Regions from separate parts of the Paenibacillus sp. PDC88 genome, predicted to be linked through region 1. Evidence: riboswitches for the same ligand, from Rfam matches in the RefSeq annotation. Region 1 holds a riboswitch; the other holds the start of a gene.
The links. Region 1 has a riboswitch for cyclic di-GMP ahead of BLW49_RS05640 (methyl-accepting chemotaxis protein). Riboswitches for the same ligand answer to the same signal wherever they lie in the genome.

Region 1 (9,724 bases):
CCATCACTTGCATGTGTACAGTTTCAAGGGTCCGCATTGGATCAACCAGTTGCTGTTTCGCGATTATCTGAAATCCCATGAAGAGGTCAAGCAGGAATATAATCGGCTCAAAAAGAAGCTGCAAGCAGCGCATACCTATGACCGTGTGGCCTATACCGAAGGGAAATCGGATTTTATTATCCAGACGATCCAGCAGGCGAGGGAAGATAAGCAATTGATTGCAAGACTGCATAGCAAGGGCTTGATATTGTAATCTAGTCTATTACAAGGGAGAGGCGTAAATGGAGCAGCTTAAATGGCTCGCGTGGGCACAGCAGATTCAGGCCATTAGTCAAACCGGACTGGCTTATTCGAAGGACGTATATGACTTGGAGCGTTTTGAGCAGCTTAGAGCACTCAGCATCGAAATCATGAGAGAGTATGTGGATGTGGAAGTCGATCAGATCCGAGACCTATTCGCGAGTGAGACTGGATATGCAACACCGAAGATGGACGTCCGCGGGGTTGTTTTTCAAGACAATAAGATTCTAATGGTGAAAGAAAAGATCGATGGAGCATGGGCGCTTCCTGGCGGCTGGGCGGATATCGGGCTGTCTCCCAAAGAGGTCGTTGTAAAGGAAGTGCGGGAAGAATCCGGATATGAAGTAAAGGCTGTCCGCCTGCTTGGCGTATATGATAAGAAGTTCCACGATCATCCGCCGTCCCCCTTTTATGTATACAAGATGTTTATACGATGTGAGCTCATAGGCGGCAAACCTCAAGAAGGTGTGGAAACGTCAGATGTTGGATTTTTTGATGAGGATCATTTGCCGGAGCTCTCAATCGACAGAAACACCGAGAAGCAGATTAAGGCATTGTTCAATTACTTGAGAGATCCTTCAAGGGACGTATTTTGTGACTAGAGGTAGCAATGAAGAAATTAATTATTATTAGCGGAACGATGGGTGTCGGTAAAACAACGGTAAGCAAAGAGGTCCATAAATCACTGGACAGATCCGTCTGGCTCGATGGAGACTGGTGCTGGATGATGAATCCTTGGGTGTTCAGTGAGGAGAACATTCAGATGGTCATAGATAACATGACCTATATGCTTCGTAATTATCTTACCAATTCCACATTTGACTACGTTATCCTAAGCTGGGTTCTTCATAAGGAAGAGATCAGGGATGAACTGCTGGACAGACTCAGCGGGTTGGAGTTTCAGGTAGAAACGATCACGCTGACTTGCTCGGAGACTGCCTTGAGGAAGAGAATGGAGCAGGATCAGCGAACCGAGGAAGAGATTAAGCGAAGCATAGATAGACTCCAAGGTTATAAGAATATGCAAACTAACCGAATAGATACAAGTAATGTAACAATGAATCAGGTAGTAGAGCAGGTACGGCATATCATTAGATCAAGTTGAGATAAGCAAGACATTGTTTGGCCTGCAGAAGGCAAGATGGTTATAGAAATTTACTACCAAGACGAATGGACCGTGATGGAGTATAGTAAATTACAGGATTTGAAAATGGATGGGGGATACGATTTGAAGATTGCTTTACTGATCGTGGATATGCAGGAGCTATTACTGAAGGACCAGGTTAAACCGCAAGATAAGCACAATGCCTGTGAGTATATCAATTACGTAGCGGATCGACTTCGCGTGAATGATCAGGTTGTCGTTCATATCAAGGATATAGAAGGTGCAGACCATCCAGACGATGCAACCTATGATTTTATACCGGAGATACATATAGAAGCTGGAGATATCACCATGAACAAGGTCAATTCTAACGCATTTTGGCAAACGGAGCTGGAATCGATGCTAAAAGACAAAGGTGTAGAGCTTGTCATCGTTTCTGGTTTTGCGGCAGAGCACTGTGTCTTGTTCACATATAATGGTGCCATCGAAAGAGGCTTCAACACGGCGGTTCTTCAAGGCGGTATTCTAAGCTCAAGAGAAGATGCAGTTCAAACGACATACCGTGACAGGCAGATCATATCTTATTCTGTCGTTGAGTTATTTGCAGCAAGCCTTACCCACCCGAAGAAATAATACACGGTGGGCTTTTTTTATGCCACTGAAATATGGATTGGGGGAACATGATGAGCTGTATCATTCGTAAAATCAGAACACCAGACGACTTTGCTTCCATCGCGGAGATTCTGGGTTATGTCTTCGCCGAACCGACAACTGCAGAGAATCTGGCTGATGAGGATGCCAAAATTCCTGATACCGGATCACTATGGATCAATGAGGACGGACAGCTTGCTGGATTCGACCGCTGTCGCTTGGTCGCTGTGAATGACAAGGGAGAGGTTGTGGGCTATGGGATATCCTGGAGAGCGCCTTGGACCGAGGCAGGAGAGCTGAATCATCTTCTAGCCGTTCATCCGGATTACCGCAAGCAAGGCATTGGCCGAGCACTGTACACAGAGCTTGAGAATTGGGCTGTCCTGAATGGAGCAAGCAAGCTGAATTATGAAGTGAACGATAATGATGCTTCCTCTATCGCATTTGCCGAGCATCGTCGATTTGATCAAGAAAGACATCAGTTCGAATCTGTCCTAGAGCTATCGAAGGATAGTCTGAAATCGCTGCCTTCACCTCCGACGTCAATAACTATAAAACCTTTATCCGAGATGGAAGAGCTCGAGGCCGAACGGAAGCTGTATGAGCTGTATAAAGTAACGAGCCGGGATATTCCGGGAATTAGCGGAAATTATTTTGATTTTAAAGAATGGAAGAAATGGACTTTGGAGCTGCCCGGTTCAAGGCCCGAGTATGTGCTGATCGCCCTGGATGGAGATCGGTACGTTGGAGTAGCGCAACTGCTGCATCAGACTTCCACGGAGAGCATGTACCATGAATATACAGGGGTAGATAAAGCGTACCGAGGCAGAGGGATCGGATTGGCATTGAAGGTAAGTGCTGTACAGCTTGCGGAGCAGTTGAAGATCAAGTACTTGCGTACGAATAATGACTCTCTGAATCTTCCCATGCTTCACATCAATCGAGACCTGCTGGGATATAAGCCGGTACCAGGAAGATATAAGATGGTAAAGGTACTTCCTAATGAGAATAATGCTCTAGTGAACAAAGCAGCTAAATCCGAAACAAATGTGAAAGTAGAAGTATTACAGGCACTGATGACAGATAAAACAGTAATAAAGAATCTGGTGCAGTTCTATATATATGATTTTACTGAATTTACGAACGAGCGAATAAATGAACAAGGTACTTATCCCATATTATCGGATCTTCATAAATACTGGGAAAATCATGACGGCTATAATGCTTATCTGATCAAGGCCAACGGGGAGATCGCCGGCTTTGTACTTGTTAAGCAATTGGAGGATGAGCGAAGCCATAAGCTGGCTCACTTTTTCATCCTTCGCAAATTTAGAAGAGCCGGAGTCGGCAAGCAGGCAGCCAGAGCTGTATTTGGTTCCATTACAGGGAAATGGGAATTAAATCAGCTGGAAAATAACTATCCAGCAATTGCATTCTGGAATCGGGTAATTTCCGAAGCCGCTGGCCTGGATCTTATGGTCAGATACGAACAAGGCAAGAGAATTCAGAGGTTTACAATTCGCTGATGCAGAAAGTGAGGAGCCGACAAATGCTTGAAGTGCTTCCTGCAAGATTAACGGATGGTCCAGAAATATTAGAGCTGTGGATAGGTGCGGCCCGCTGGATACAGGCCAAAGGGATCAACCAGTGGAATCCTGATGAATTTAACCTCGCGAAGACCGAACAATTGATTATGGATCGTAATCGGGAGCTTTATGTAGCAAAAACGGAGGGTAACATCATAGGTACGCTGTACATTTGCTGGTCTGACCCCGTTGTCTGGGGCGAGCTGAATGATGCGGCGTCGTCAGGATATATTCATAGGTTTGCCGTCAAGAGATCACATTCTGGACAAGGCATAGGCAGAGAGCTGCTGTTGTGGGCAGAGGATTACATAAGAAGCAAAGGAAAGAAGCAGATTAGGCTGGACTGCATGGCAGACAACGAAAGGCTGAATCAGTACTATGTAAACTCTGGATATTTCCATAAGAAGCTGCTTCACTGGGATAACGGCTGGAAGATCAACTTGTATGAGAAGGAATAATCCCTTTCCAAAGATCGTTTTAAATTCTTTATTTTAGGGGTTATAAAATGGGTTCGAGTCTCCATCCATTTATGGATGGGGACTTTTTTTGATGAAATGTGAAATAATCCCTGCAATTAGGAACTGGTTATGAGGGGGGGCATATTTAAATTGAGAATAGAGATTTTATGCAAAAAATAGTCTTATAGTATTAAAAAACTAACAAAAAAAGCCGATTAGTAAAAGTGAACACCAGTTTACTTTTAGTGAATATAGATTTTATAGTTCTTAAGCACTACTTGTAAATTGAATACGTGGCAAAGCTGTTGAAAAGCAGTGACGCAAAGCTAGAGGGACTACTTCCGTGAAGGAAATGTCAGCCAGTTGCTTGAATGAGCCATGGCATTATTTTGTCCATAGGTTCATTTTTTTGTTTATTAAAGCGATCCATGAGAAAGGAGGAAGTAGGCACCAACGACCAAGGCTGGAAGGTTTACCATGCAATTTAAGATGAAATAGAAACTACATATGGATGAGTAGGGAGAGAACTGTCAGACATGAGTAAGTTAAAAAAATGGAGCTTCAAAAACCTGAGCATTGTTGCTAGAAATATGATACTCACAAGCTTCTATATTATTATCACAGGTGCCGTCGTTATTGGCTGCAGTCAGTTTATTCAAGGTAATGTATTGACCAAACAGCTTCAATCCGATTCTGGAAAATTAATGGAGGCGCTGGGAAGCCAGGTATCTGTGGAAGATGCGGAAGCAGCGAAGAATAATCCGGATCCGAAATCTCCGATTCAACAGCAAATTACGGCTGTATTTGATGAGTTATCCAAGACACATCCGAATGTAGCACAAGGCTATATCTTTGGACCGGAGCTGGAAGAAGGTACGCAAACCTCGATTATTGCACTGCCAACGGCAGTTCTTGAGATGTTTGCTGCAGAAGATATGGCACTTGGAGACATGTACGCACAGCCTCAAATTCATGCAGACGGCGTGAAGGAGATGCTCGAAACCAAGGAAATTGCCTACACCGCTGCTTATAAAGATGATTACGGTACATGGATCACGGTACTGTATCCCTTTGTGAATGGAGCAGGCGAAGTATTTGCATATATGGGAATTGATGTGGACGCAAGTCTGATCGAAACGGGCAAGCAGGAGCTGCTGACTTATACCCTTCTTGCACTGCTTATTACTCTAGTTGTCGTTCTGGCATTGCAATATATCACCATTAGACAGACCTTCAAGCCGATCAAAGAGCTGATGGGAGCACTAGACAAATTGAGTAAGGGTGACTTTACCGTACAGCTGAGAACGAGTGATGATGAGCTTGGACAAGTCAACGAGAAATTCAACACCACAGCAAGTAACATTGGCCGTTTGGTTACTACGATCAAGAGGGTATCCGAGCAATCCGCGGAGCAATCTAAATTCTTGTTCAGTGCGGTTGAAGTTAACAATGAAAATACGGTAGATATTACGAAAAATATTGAAGAAATGTCCAATAGTGTCGCGCAGCAAAGCGTGTCGATATCAGAGAGCGTCGTTTCGCTCGAAGAGATCTCATCGGGTGTAACCACGATTGCTGGGAATACTTCCGAGCTGTCCGAGATTTCTTTGCAGATGAAGGAGCAGTCTGAGGTAGGACATCAGAATGTAGATCAGGTCATTGAGCAGATGAACTCCATCAATCGTTCGGTTAAGAACTCGGTAGATATTATTGAGAAGCTGCAGATGCGTTCCGGCGAAATTGGCCAGATCGTTCAAGTGATTACAGAGCTTGCTTCACAGACGAACCTGTTGTCTCTGAATGCTAGTATTGAAGCGGCAAGAGCTGGTGAAGAGGGACGAGGATTTGCAGTCGTAGCGGATGAAGTGAAGAAGCTGTCCGAAGCCTCTAAGAAATCAGCAGATCAGATCGCAGAATTGATCGGATACATCCAGGATGAGACGGCTCTCGCTGTAGAGGCCATTGGTGATGGAGAGCAAAATGTAGCCAAAGGTATTGAGATCGTCAAAGAAACCGGCTCGATCTTCAAAGGCATTCTAATTTCAACCGATTCCGTCACAAGCCAAATTCAAGAAGTATCTGCCGCTACACAGCAGATGGTTGCAGAAACGGAGCAAATTACGGCTTCAATCAAATCACTTGCGGATATGGCTGAGAAGAATTCAGTAGTCTCCGGTCAAATTGAGCGTAGTGCTCAAGAGCAGCAGGCTGCTTTTGCCAAGATTTTTGATTCAGCGGAACAAATGAACGAGGTTGCAGGCGAATTAGAGACATTAGTAGACAAACTTAGAGTGCAATAAATAAAGGGAGCTGATATCTGTTGAATACCACCATGTTGTTAGAACAAAGCAAGCAGTATTGGTCTGACGAGCTGCAGCTGCCTTTGCCCGGATTTCATTTGTATACAGATGGGTCATTGAACTATGCCAAGCAGGCAGCAGCTCGGACAGAGCAGGTACTGAACCTTGAGCCCGTAATGCTGAAGCGTTACAGTGAACTATATGATATGAAGGCATGGATGCTTGCCGGATACGCGGTATTCCTGCACCGAATGACTCAGGACAATGATATGCTGATTGGTGTGCAAAACAGAAGAAAGCAGCTTCTTCCCATGCGTATCTCCATAAGTGGAGCAGATTCGTTCAGACGTGTGTATGAGCAGGTCCTGGATAAGCTTGTACAACTGGATTCAACAGAGCTGAGCCATGCGGATGTGGAGCATATAGCTGGATATACGGTTCATTATCAAACGATATACGGCGTGGATCTTCATCATGAAGACAGCAGACTGAATTGGTACGTGCAGGAGGGGCAGGATACCTGGCTCCTTCATGTTTCATATGATTCGCAGCTGTTCAAGGAAGATACCATTCGCCGATACATTCAGCACTTTGAGCGGTTAATGAGCGGTGTGCTTGAAGATGGAGATATGGATACGACGATTTCTAGTCTTCCCATTCTGACAGAAGAAGACTGGAGAGTCTACGATGTGCTGAACGACACGAAGATGAGTCTCCCGGAGCAGGCCACCATCGTGTCCATGTTCACTTCAGTAGCTGCGCAGTTTCCAGATCGAACCGCCTTGTCCGCGAATGAGGATGAGCTTACTTATCAAGAGCTGGACCTGCTGTCAAACAAAATTGCAAACATGCTCGTGGAGAAGGGGATACGCAAGGGTGAATTTGTGTCTCTCTTTATGGAGCGAAGCTTAGAGACGATTGTAAGCCTGCTGGGTGTAATGAAAGCTGGAGGAGCTTATATCCCGCTTGATCCGACCCATCCGGAGGAGAGAAATGCATATATCATCGAAGATACGAAATCAAAGGTGATCCTGACCGAGAGCAGCTATATTCCGAAGCTGGATTCACTGCTTGCCGGATTCGAGCATAGACCGGAAATCGTCTGTTTGGATCAGCTTGACGGTTCCTATTCCGAGACGGCGCCAGCGATCCGCATTGACGAGGATGATCTGGCCTACGTCATTTATACATCGGGATCGACCGGCAAGCCGAAGGGAGCCTTGATTGCCCATAAAGGGGTTGTCAATTTGGCGATGGCGACCAAGCAGGATCTTGGCTTGACGGAAGAGGATGTGATTCTGCAATACTCTACCTTCAGTTTCGATGCTTCCGTGTATGATATCTTCGGTTCGATCGGGAGCGGTGCCAGACTGCATCTGCTGTCCGATGAAGAACGTTTCTCGATCGATGCTTTTACAGAAGCTGTGGAGCAGCTAGAAGCGACCCGAATTGCCATTTTGCCAACCGTATTCTTTAACAGACTTGCCGCCTATCTGCCGGAGGATGCAGCAGTTAAATATGAGAAGATTAAGAGCATCACTGTCGGGGGAGAAGCCCTGACGGGAGAGACGGTAAGGATGTTTCAGAAAAAGCTGCAGATTCCCGTGACGAATCTCTATGGTCCTACCGAAATTACCGTTGTTGCAACCGGACATAAGGTAGATTATCCAGTGCCGGAGGATGTCTCCACGATTGTGATCGGGACTCCGCTTGCCAACTACGAGCTGTATATTGTGGACGGGAACAATGACCTGTGTCCCATCGGAGTTACAGGAGAGCTGCTAATCAGCTCTGTAGGTGTAGCCAAAGGTTACTTGAACCAGCCGGAGAAGACGAAGGAAGCATTTATCTCAGATCCGATCCGTCCGGGTTCAGGGAAGAAATTTTATCGCTCTGGTGATTTGGTGCGGCTATTGCCGAATGGACAGGTTGAATACAGAGGAAGACGGGATTCGCAGATTAAGATCAGAGGATTCCGAATTGAAATTGGTGAGATTGAAAATAGTTTTGCCAAGCACGAGAATATCAAGGACACTGCAGTCATTCCAATTACTGAGGATGGCAACAAATTGTTAGCGGCATTTTATACAACGAACGATGGGGCAGCAATACCTAAGAAGGATCTTGTGCAATATCTAAGTAAGAAGGTTCCGGGATATATGGTTCCTACGTATATGCAGCATGTAGTGGAAATGCCGTTATCTCCTACTGGCAAAATTGACCGTAAACAACTCGCAGCCTATGAACTTAAGGCAGATGAGAATGATTCGGTATATACAGCACCGGAGAATGATACCCAGCAAGCTGTTGCAGTGTCCTGGAAGCAGGTACTGGACTTAGAGAGAATCAGTATTCATGATGATTTCTTTGAGATTGGCGGGTACTCGCTCAAGATTCTTGAGATTCTGGTTCAGCTGAAGCCAAGTTATCCACTACTCAAAATCAATGACTTCTTCCAGTATCCAACGATTGCAAAATTAGCTGAGCGGATTGAGGAGCTTAATCAGGCGGTAGAGAAGGATGACAGGGATATAGATATCCTAAATCGTCCAGTTGAGGATTTAGCAGAACATCCGGCAGTCATTGGTACTGCAGATCACTTCAGCATAAAGAGGTCTGCACAGAAAAACATTCTACTAACTGGAGCAACCGGATACTTAGGCTCTCATTTGCTGGCAGAGCTGCTTCAGCGTTCAGATGCTATCGTGTACTGTCTCGTCCGCTCTTCTTCGGGAATGGATCCATATGCACGCTTGGTTCACATCATGCAGGGCTACTTCGGCAGTGAATCTGCAGAATGGATTGAGAACCGGGTTGTTGTATTGGAAGGAGATCTGGAGAAGGAGAACCTGGGGCTTAGTGAGGCAGACCAAATGCTGGTGGATAAGCAGATTGATTCTATCATCCACTGCGGTGCGGATGTGAGACACTTTGGAGATGCCAAGCATTTTGCCAATGTGAATGTAGAGAGCACGAATCGCCTGCTGTCTCTGGCAAGAGAAGGAAGGGGCATCCGGTTCCACTTTATTTCCACACTGGGTATTCCGGAAGAGCTTGCTGAGAATGGACAATGGGCTGACATCGTTCAAGGGAACGGCTATATGACATCATATGTCGAGAATGTATATACGAATAGCAAGCTTGAAGCGGAGAAGCTGGTAATACAGGCGGGTGAAGAAGGAGTGCCGGTGAATGTTTATCGGGTCGGCAATTTATCCTGCCGCTCAGACAACGGGGTATTCCAACATAATATCGATAACAATGCTTTTTACCGCATGCTGAAGGCGATGCTGCTGCTGAGAAGAGCTCCTCGGGTTCGATGGG
Region 2 (9,724 bases), 550 kb from region 1:
TCTTGGTAGAGAGGTCATATCAACACAGCAGATTACGCAGAAATTTTATGAATTTGACAAGGGGATTCGAATCGCGAGCCGGCTTGAGCTTCTCAAAGAATGGATGCTGAAGGAGCTTGCTGCCTTTGGCAAAGGGGAACTTACTGCCGCATGGGTAGATGAACAAATCCAGCTGCTTGGCACAGAGGATTATCACCGGGCCTATCAGAGATTACGGCGGAAGCAGCGAGGCAAGCAGGATACATTTAATGATTTTGACGTGGAGAGAGACATATTGGCCAAAATGGTGGTCTCCGATCGACTTAAGCCCCTTCGCAAATGGGTGAAAGCAACGCGATTTGTCGATATGAAGGGACTGTACCAAGCTATATTCAAGGAAGCAGAGGTGGCTTGTGGAGTTGATCGTTCACGGCTTCCATCTGCTTGGGATGATATATGTAAATTTACTATTGATAAAATAAATGCCCAGGAGCTTGCATATGAGGATACGACTCCGTTCTTATTTCTAAAGGATTCATTATTAGGATTTCGTGTGTTTACGAATATACGCCATGTTATTGTGGATGAAGCTCAGGATTATTCACCATTCCAGCTTGCCTTCTTCAGACAAATGTTCCCCCGTGCGAAGATGACCGCGTTAGGAGATTTTAATCAGGCGATCTATGCTCATTCATCCGTACTTAGTGGGACAAGTGAGCTGAGAGATATCTACAGCACGGACAAGGCGGAAGTGATAAGGCTCACGCGCAGCTATCGTTCAACGAAGGAAATCGTAGAATTTACTAAATCCTTGCTTCCTGACGGAGAGGCCATCGTTCCATTCAATCGTGAGGGAGAGAAGCCTTACGTATATAAATTCGGGAAGCGAGATGAGATGGAGGAAGCTATGGTATTGAAGCTTGAGGAGCTTCAGTCGCAAGGATACGAGTCCATCGCCGTTATTTGTAAGTCTGCAGGTCAGAGCCTTAAGGTACATGAGCGTCTTCACGGCAAGCTCAGCACAGTGCCAAAACTGATTAAGAAAACGACGCTTGGTTTCGAAAAAGGAGTACAGGTCATTCCGGCATACCTGGCAAAGGGCGTTGAATTTGATGCAGTCATCATTTATGACGGTTCGGCCAAAGCGTATTCAAGAGAAAGTGAACGCAAGCTATTCTATACGGCGTGCACGCGTGCGATGCACTTACTGTACATTTACTCTATAGGTGCAGTTAGTCCGTTTATATCAAAGGTTAATCCTCAGCTGTATCAGCATGAATTGGAGCACTCAAAGTAACCGCACAACAAGTCAGCAATACAGCATGATTAGTGTACTTGTCCAGCAGCACATTCTCATACGAGGATGGTGCTGCTGTTTTTTTGGAACAAGGATCAAATTGAATATGATTACATATAATGAGAGATTATAGGGAAGGTGATGTAAGGAAATTAGGTTTTTTCAAATCATTTCCTGAAGAATTATAAACTCTTAAGTCAATTATGTTTACATGTAACCTGTAGACTACTATAATCATAAACAATCTACTTTTTTTACGGTGAATGGGGGAAGTTCAAATGAGGATAAAACAATTTGCAAGACCGGCTTTGGCTGATTGCGTGAAAGAACTGGTGGCTACGGCTCGAGGGGATTTAAAGGCTTCTCTTGTGATTCAAAATGGGTGTTTGGTCAACGTTGTGTCAGGCGAAATATTGAAGGGCATGTCTGTTGCTGTACAGGGCTCTCGCATTGCATACGTAGGCAAGGATGCTTCCCATACCATTGGACCGGACACAGAAGTTATTGACGCCAGCGGGCAGTATATTGCACCAGGACTGCTGGATGGTCATTGTCATATTGAGAGCACACAATTAACTGTAGCCGAATTTGCAAGAGCCGTGCTTCCGTTAGGAACAACGGGCGGATTCTTCGATGCGCATGAAATTTCCAACGTGCTTGGTCTGAACGGACTTAAATATATGCTCGAAGAGGCAAGAACGACGCCTCTCGCAGCATACATGCAGGCACCTTCCTGTGTGCCATCTACAAGCCCTGAGCTCGAAACGACGGGAGCCTATATTGGTGCTGAAGAGGTTGCCGAAGCATTGAGCTGGGGTAATGACATGATTGGCTTAGGGGAAGTGATGAACTTTCCGGGTGTTGTATATGGCGAGGAGAAGATGATCGGAGAAATAGAAGCCACACTGCGCGCGGGTAAAGCGGTGGATGGTCATTTTACCTGGGCGGCAGATGATTGGAGACTTCCTGTATATGCAGCGGCAGGTGTGACCGGAGATCATGAATGTGTAACCAAAGAGGATGTACAGGAAAGAATACGTCTGGGCATGTACGCCAAAATGCGGCAAGGTTCTGCCTGGCATGATGTAGCAGAAACGATTAAGGCGTCAACCGAGCTCGGGCTTGATACAAGACGGATGATGCTCGTGACGGATGATCGGAGCTCAGAATCCCTGCTGAATGAAGGGCATATGAATTACGTTGTGCGTCTGGCTATCTCCCAGGGAGTTAAGCCCGTAACGGCTTTTCAAATGGCGACGATCAATACGGCTGAGCGGTTCGGCGTTCAGAGAGATGTGGGTTCAATTACACCGGGCTCGATCGCCGATATCATTCTACTGGATGGAAGACTCGCTGATGTGAATGTGCACACGACCATTGCCGCAGGCCAAGTGGTTGCGAGGGAAGGGAAAATGGCGGCTTCTTGGGATAAGTATCAGTATCCTCAAGATGCACTGGGGACGGTTCAGTTGGAGGCTGATATCCAAGCGGATCATTTCGTAATTAAAACACCTGTTCATGAGGGTGAGCTTAAAGCCCGCATTATACAGGTGACAGAAAATCATGTTGAGACGAAGGAAGTGTTCAAGACCGTCCGAGCAGAATCAGGCCAAGTAATTCTTAGTCAAGATCAGGATGTATGCAAAATTGCTGTTATTGAACGACATCATAGAACAGGCAACAAGGCAGTAGCTCTTGTTAGTGGAGTTGGCTTTAACCGGCCTGCCGCGATTGCCATGACGGTCGCTCATGACAGCCATAATCTGATGGTGATCGGAACAGATGACCATCTGATGGCCGAAGCGGCTAACCAGGTAGTGAATATGCAAGGCGGGGTCGCGGTGGTAACAAATGAGGGGATGACAGAATTTCCGCTGCCGATTGCAGGTTTAATGTCCCCGGAGCCTTTTGAGATCGTAGCTTCACAATCTGAAGCCATCAGCCAGGCACTAAAGGCCTCTGGATGCTGCTTGAACAATGCGTTCATGACTTTGTCCTTATTGGCCCTGGTGGTTATACCTGAGCTGCGGCTATCCGACAAGGGACTTGTTCGTATCTCTGCAAATGGAATTGAGCTCGTTCCATTGTTTGAACAATAATGGATAAGTCTTAAATATAGTTATGATCTGAAATAGGTAAGCAGGCATCTGTCTGCTTACCTATTTTTTCGTTTGAGTGAAGGAAAAATAGTTCGAAATCATTAAATGAGTATAAAGTCCTATAAAATGCTTTCGTATTTCTCCGAAAATAATAAAGTAATACTTTCGTCCTTCTAAATTTGTCGAAATGTAAGGCTAAGGTAATTGGGTAATGAGACAAATGGACGTTATTGTATGCGAATTGGAGGCAAATTTGCTGAAAAGCAAAGACGCAAAGCCATGGGTCTAAGGTAAGTCTAATGACTTATGATGACAGCCGGTTGCCGATTTATTAATAGAGAACGAGCAGGACATAAGACATCGTTCCTAAAATCGAAGGAGTGTACATAAGAGATGTGGAAGAAGACAGGGAGAGTGGCAGCGGTACTGCTGGCTGCAGTCATTATGGCAGGATCAATGACAGGGGGAGCAGTAGATGTAGAAGCTACAGCCTACTCCAGTAAACAAACAGGAACATGGCTATGGGATACAACCCAGATTAAAAGTGAGCCCGACAAGATACTGGATTTTGCAGAAGCACAGGGAATCAACGCTATCTATTTGCAAATAAACAGAGATGTGGCTGTACCGTATTATAAAGATTTTATCAGCAAGGCTACTGCGGAAGGTATTGAGGTTCAAATCTTGGACGGAAGAGCTTCCTGGGGCCTGTTATCAGGGCGTGAAGGATTAATGAGCTTTGTAGAGTGGATAGAAGCATATCAGAATGGAGCTGAAGAGAACGAGCGGTTCTCGGGAATACATGTGGATATTGAGCCCCATGTGCTAGCAGAATGGAAATCAGATCGTGACAGTGTTGTTGCTCAGTGGCAGTCGAATGTAACCTATCTAACGAATGAAGCGAAGCGAATGGAAATGAAGATCACAGCCGATATTCCTTTTTGGCTTGATAATTATACCGTGCCTGGCGGGGACATGAAGATTAGCAGCTGGATGATTCGCCAGTTCGATGCAGTTGCAGTTATGGCATATCGGGATACAGCAAGTGCCATATACAATGCAGCAGCCAGCGAACTGAAGGAAGCGTCCGAGCTCGGTAAGAAAGTATCTATCGCTGTTGAGACGAATCGAAGCAGTGAGGGGAATTTTATTACGTTCTATGAAGAAGGCTGCGAGTACATGCGTCAAGAAATGCAAGAGTTTGAGCAGATGGCAAGCGAGCATGATTCTTACATCGGAATTTCGGTGCACGATTATGGAAACTGGTCTAAACTAGCGAGTCGTTAATCATAAACAAGGGTGATCTGGTAAGAGCAAAGTGTTCTCACCAAGTCACCCTTGTACTGTTATTTCTAGGATACGGAGACCGGCTCCAAAAAAATTTGTTCAAAGAATTGCTTGCGATATTGGGAAGGCGTCATCTTCTTTTGTTTTTTGAACAGAGTAATAAAGTAGCTTAGATTGTCATAACCAACTTCCATCGCAATATCTACTACTTTATAGTTTGTATTTTCCAGCAGCTTGCATGCTCTTTGGATCCGGTAATGATTAATGTAATCGATCGGGCTCTTCTGGACCATTTGTTTAAAGAAGCGGCAGAAGTGTCCCTCACTCATATTAATGTGTGCAGACAAGTCCTTCAGTTTAATGGGCTCACTATAATGATCGTGGATATAGCCGAGTGCCGTCTTCAGACGTTCAATCTTATCTGGACTGCCTGCGGCAATGTTGCTTCCTAAATCTGCTGCCTGCTGCATATAAGCGAACATTTCTGCAAGAATCAGATACAAGTGTGCCTTGGTCGAAATTTCTATCGTCGGCTTCATTAGCTCATGCTCAAGCAGAATCTGATCGATATGTGTAAGGACCGATTTGCCCCAATCCGTATGACGTGAAATATGGCGGGGAGGGAGCAATTTCCGCTTCAATATAGGGTCCATCATTTTCTCCTGCAGGGAATCAAACGAGGCGCTCGACAGCCAGGCTGGGTCAAATACGATGGCTGAGAAGACACAGCGCTCCTCCCCCTGCAAATATCCCGCATGAATTTCGCCGCTGCCTACGAAGATCGCATCTCCTGCTTGTGCTTCGTAAATATTCATATCGATATGGAAGATAGCAGAACCGCTTTCAATAAGAATCAGCTCCATTTCATCATGCCAATGACAATCAAGAATGCTGTCTCCATTGAGCTGGTCTACTGACGGATAGACACTAACAGGGAACATAGGGTTGCCATGTACGCGATTCTCTCTCAATAATTCTTTATTCATTTCACCAAGCTCCTTGTGCATTCTTCTTCTATATAATAGGAGAAAAAAACTTTACTAATTGAAATCGCTTCCATAATAGGCGCGTTATGTTAATATAAAGTGACAAGTTAGATGAAATTATATCAAAATATTGATACTATTCATCAAAATAACGTAAGAAAATCAAATAAAATATCAATATTATTATAGTATAACCGAAGGGGGAAAGAAAACATGAAATTTACTGATGGATTCTGGATGACTCGTGAAGGGTATCATATTCAAAACCCAACTGATATTCGTGATATTGTTCAAAAAGATAATTCTCTAACCGTTCATGCGGCTACTAAATATATTCGCACCAAGGGTGACACTCTGAACGGTACCTTGCTGAAAGCAACTTACAGTTCCCCAATGCCTAACGTAATCCGTGTAACACTGAACCACCATAAGGGCAGAGTGAAAAAAGGTCCTGAGTTCGAGCTGTTAAATCAGGATACTAATGTTGAAATCTCGAAAAACGAGCAAGGCGCTGTATTGAAGAGCGGTAATCTGGAAGTTCAGATTGATAAAACAAACGGCTGGGACATCAGCTTCCTCTACGGCGGCAAGCGAATCACAGGAAGTGGTCATAGACAAGCAGGGTATATTACTGGGCCGAACAAGGAAGCTTACTTCCGTGAACAGCTGGATCTGGGCGTAGGTGAATATATTTACGGTCTTGGTGAGCGCTTTACTCCATTCGTTAAGAATGGTCAGATCGTTGAGACATGGAATGAAGATGGTGGTACAAGCAGTGAGCAGTCCTACAAGAACATTCCATTCTATCTATCCAACAAAGGCTATGGTGTATTCGTAAACCATCCTGAACGTGTATCCTATGAAATAGCGTCCGAGAACGTGTCCAAGGTGCAATTCAGTGTTGAAGGGGAGACTTTGGAATATTTCATCATCGGTGGTGACAATCCGAAGGATGTGCTTGACAATTATACGAAATTGACAGGTAAACCTGCACTTCCTCCTGCATGGACTTTCGGTCTGTGGCTGACGACTTCCTTCACGACAGATTATGATGAAGGAACGGTAAATCACTTTGTGGATGGTATGGCTGAGCGTGATCTTCCTCTCTCCGTATTCCACTTTGACTGCTTCTGGATGAAGGAATATCAATGGTCTGATTTCGTATGGGATGAAGAGATGTTCCCGGATCCAGAAGGCATGATTAAGCGTCTCAAGGACAAAGGACTTAAAATCTGTGCTTGGATTAATCCATATATCGCGGAAAAATCCTATTTGTTTGATGAAGGTATGGAGAACGGATATTTGGTCAAAACAGCGGACGGAAGCGTGTGGCAATGGGATATGTGGCAGGCTGGCATGGCTCTTGTTGACTTCACGAATCCCGATGCCGTTAAATGGTATAAGAGCAAGCTGGAAGTGCTGCTTGATCAAGGTGTAGACTCCTTCAAGACAGACTTCGGTGAGAGAATTCCGACAGATGTCGTTTACTTTGATGGTTCTGATCCGGTCAAGATGCACAACTACTATACTCAGCTGTATAACAAAGCTGTATTCGAGCTGCTGGAAGAGAAGCTCGGCAAGAATGAAGCTGCATTATTCGCTCGTTCTGCGACAGCAGGCGGTCAACAGTTCCCTGTACACTGGGGCGGTGATTGCTCATCAACTTATGAATCCATGGCCGAATCACTTCGTGGCGGCTTGTCACTTGGATTGTCCGGCTTCGGCTTCTGGAGCCATGACATCAGCGGCTTCGAGAACACGGCGACACCAGATGTGTACAAGCGCTGGGTCCAATTTGGACTTCTGTCCTCCCATAGCCGTCTGCACGGCAGCACATCCTATCGTGTGCCTTGGCTCTTTGACGAAGAGTCCGTGGATGTCGTACGCGACTTCACGAAGCTTAAGATCAGCCTGATGCCTTATCTGTACAATTCTGCACAAGAATCGTCTGCACGAGGCATTCCGATGATGCGTGCCATGATGCTTGAGTTCCCAGAGGATCCTACAACCTACAGCCTGGACACTCAATATATGTTTGGTGACTCGGTTCTGGTTGCGCCGATCTTTAATAAAGAGGGCGATGTCACTTACTATCTGCCTGAAGGAACCTGGACCAACTTCCTTACAGGAGAGAAGATTCAAGGTGGACGTTTCGTACGCGAGAATCACAGCTTCCGCACATTGCCGATGATGATCAAGCCGAACAGCCTGATTGCAGTAGGCGCCGTAAATGATGTAATTGAGTACGACTATGCTGAGAATGTGTCCTTGCATTTGTTTGAGCTTGGTGAAGGAAACAAGGCGGAAGCGAATGTGGTAAGCACGCGTTCTGAACAAGAGCTGAATGTGAAGGCCGTTCGTTCTGGAGACCGTATTGAAGTAACGACAGAAGGAACAGGCAAGGCCTGGACACTCGTTCTTCGCGGTATCCAGGAAGTATCTGCTGTACAAGGCGGATCGGCTGCAAACGGAGAGCATGGTGTTGTCGTGACTCCTGACGCATTTACTGGCAAGCTTACAATTACACTTTAATCAGTTGACAAAAATACGGCGGTGCCACTGGCACCGTCTTTTTTACACTTTAAAAGCCCCGCCAATACACTTCCTTTTCAGTAGCTCCTGGTTAAAAGCACGTATAATTTAATCATGAAACAGCCACATTAACATAGTCGCAATTAGATAAACCTCACATAATGCTGTGCTTCTTGGTAAGCACTTATTGCATTTTCCAACTTAATAAAGGTGGGTAAATATCCAATGGAAAACAAGAAGCTCGATCTGGCAGCACTTTCATCCATTCCTCTAATTATGACTTTGGGTAATTCAGCATTAATCCCGATCCTGCCGCAAATTTCGAGAGAACTTAAAGTGTCGACCTTTATGGTTAGCATGCTTATCACCGTCTATGCAGTTGTTGCCATTATACTTATTCCCATTGCAGGGTATTTGTCGGATCGGTTTGGCCGTAAGGCGGTCATTATTCCGAGCCTCATCATCGCTGCTGCCGGAGGGGCTGTATCGGCTGGTGCTGCCTGGTGGCTGACGAATGGTGCAGCGTATTGGGTCATCCTTGGCGGCAGGCTATTACAGGGCGTCGGAGCTGCCGGAGCTTTTCCCATTGTGATACCGCTGGTCGGAGACATGTTCGAGGATGAAGAGCAGGTAAGCAAGAGCCTGGGTATTATTGAAACGTCTAATACATTAGGGAAAGTGCTAAGTCCTATCATTGGTGCAGCTCTTGGGGTATGGCTGTGGTATGCACCATTTATGATGATTCCTGTTCTATGTCTAATCTCAGTGCTCCTTGTCATCTTCTTAGTAAAAAGTCCAGGCACCAAAAAGGAAGCGCCTTCTTTTCGGGAATTTATCGGATCATTAAAAGACATTCTCGCTGAAAAAGGGCGCTGGCTGTACGCCATCTTTGCTGTAGGCTGCATTTGTATGTTTGTTATATTTGGGGTGCTGTTTTATCTGTCCGAGGTTCTTGAATCTCGATACGATATCCATGGAGTGACCAAAGGTTTCATCCTGGCGATTCCGCTTGCGGCCCTGTGCCTGTCTTCTTATTGGAGCGGGAAGATGATCGGTAAGCATAAAAAGCGCATGAAATGGATCGGCTGCTTTGGACTTATCCTAATGACTGCATCGCTTGTTGTCATGGGCTTCTCAAGTCAGATATATTATGTCATTGGTGTATTTACTGCCGGTGGAATCGGCATAGGGGCCGCGCTTCCCTGCTTGGATGCGCTGATTACCGAAGGGATCGAGGAGGAGCAGAGGGGAACGATCACGGCATTGTTCAGCAGTATGCGGTTTATCGGGGTGTCCTTAGGTCCGCCCGTCATCTCGATTCTGCTGAATACATCGCATTTTATTCTTTTTATGACCCTTGCCGCTGTGGGCGCCGCAGGTATTCTGCTTACCTTGTTTGCCATCAGGCCCTCAGAGGATAATAGCGATACGAATGGCAATAGCAAAAAGTCCAAAAATGTACATTACCGTTTAGGCGGAAAAAGTATGGTCAGAGTGAAAAGAAAAGTCTAACTAAAAAAACCGCCTGCATTAGTTTATAAATG

Region 2: another riboswitch for cyclic di-GMP. It lies ahead of BLW49_RS02810 (hypothetical protein); the one in region 1 lies ahead of BLW49_RS05640 (methyl-accepting chemotaxis protein).

What each region holds. Positions count from the first base shown of each region.
Region 1 covers NZ_FNNT01000001.1:1,173,964-1,183,687, reverse strand. The annotation lists gene BLW49_RS05670 (GrpB family protein) at 1-253, shown strand, start outside; gene BLW49_RS05665 (NUDIX hydrolase) at 282-902, shown strand; gene BLW49_RS05660 (AAA family ATPase) at 911-1,405, shown strand; gene BLW49_RS05655 (cysteine hydrolase family protein) at 1,442-2,038, shown strand; gene BLW49_RS05650 (GNAT family N-acetyltransferase) at 2,086-3,582, shown strand; gene BLW49_RS05645 (GNAT family N-acetyltransferase) at 3,606-4,100, shown strand; cyclic di-GMP riboswitch class I at 4,386-4,471, shown strand; gene BLW49_RS05640 (methyl-accepting chemotaxis protein) at 4,637-6,400, shown strand; gene BLW49_RS05635 (non-ribosomal peptide synthetase family protein) at 6,421-9,724, shown strand, end outside.
Region 2 covers NZ_FNNT01000001.1:621,733-631,456, reverse strand. The annotation lists gene helD (RNA polymerase recycling motor HelD) at 1-1,276, shown strand, start outside; gene ade (adenine deaminase) at 1,555-3,375, shown strand; cyclic di-GMP riboswitch class I at 3,612-3,703, shown strand; gene BLW49_RS02810 (hypothetical protein) at 3,769-4,662, shown strand; gene BLW49_RS02805 (helix-turn-helix transcriptional regulator) at 4,728-5,648, opposite strand; gene yicI (alpha-xylosidase) at 5,862-8,180, shown strand; gene BLW49_RS02795 (bacillibactin exporter BcbE) at 8,406-9,692, shown strand.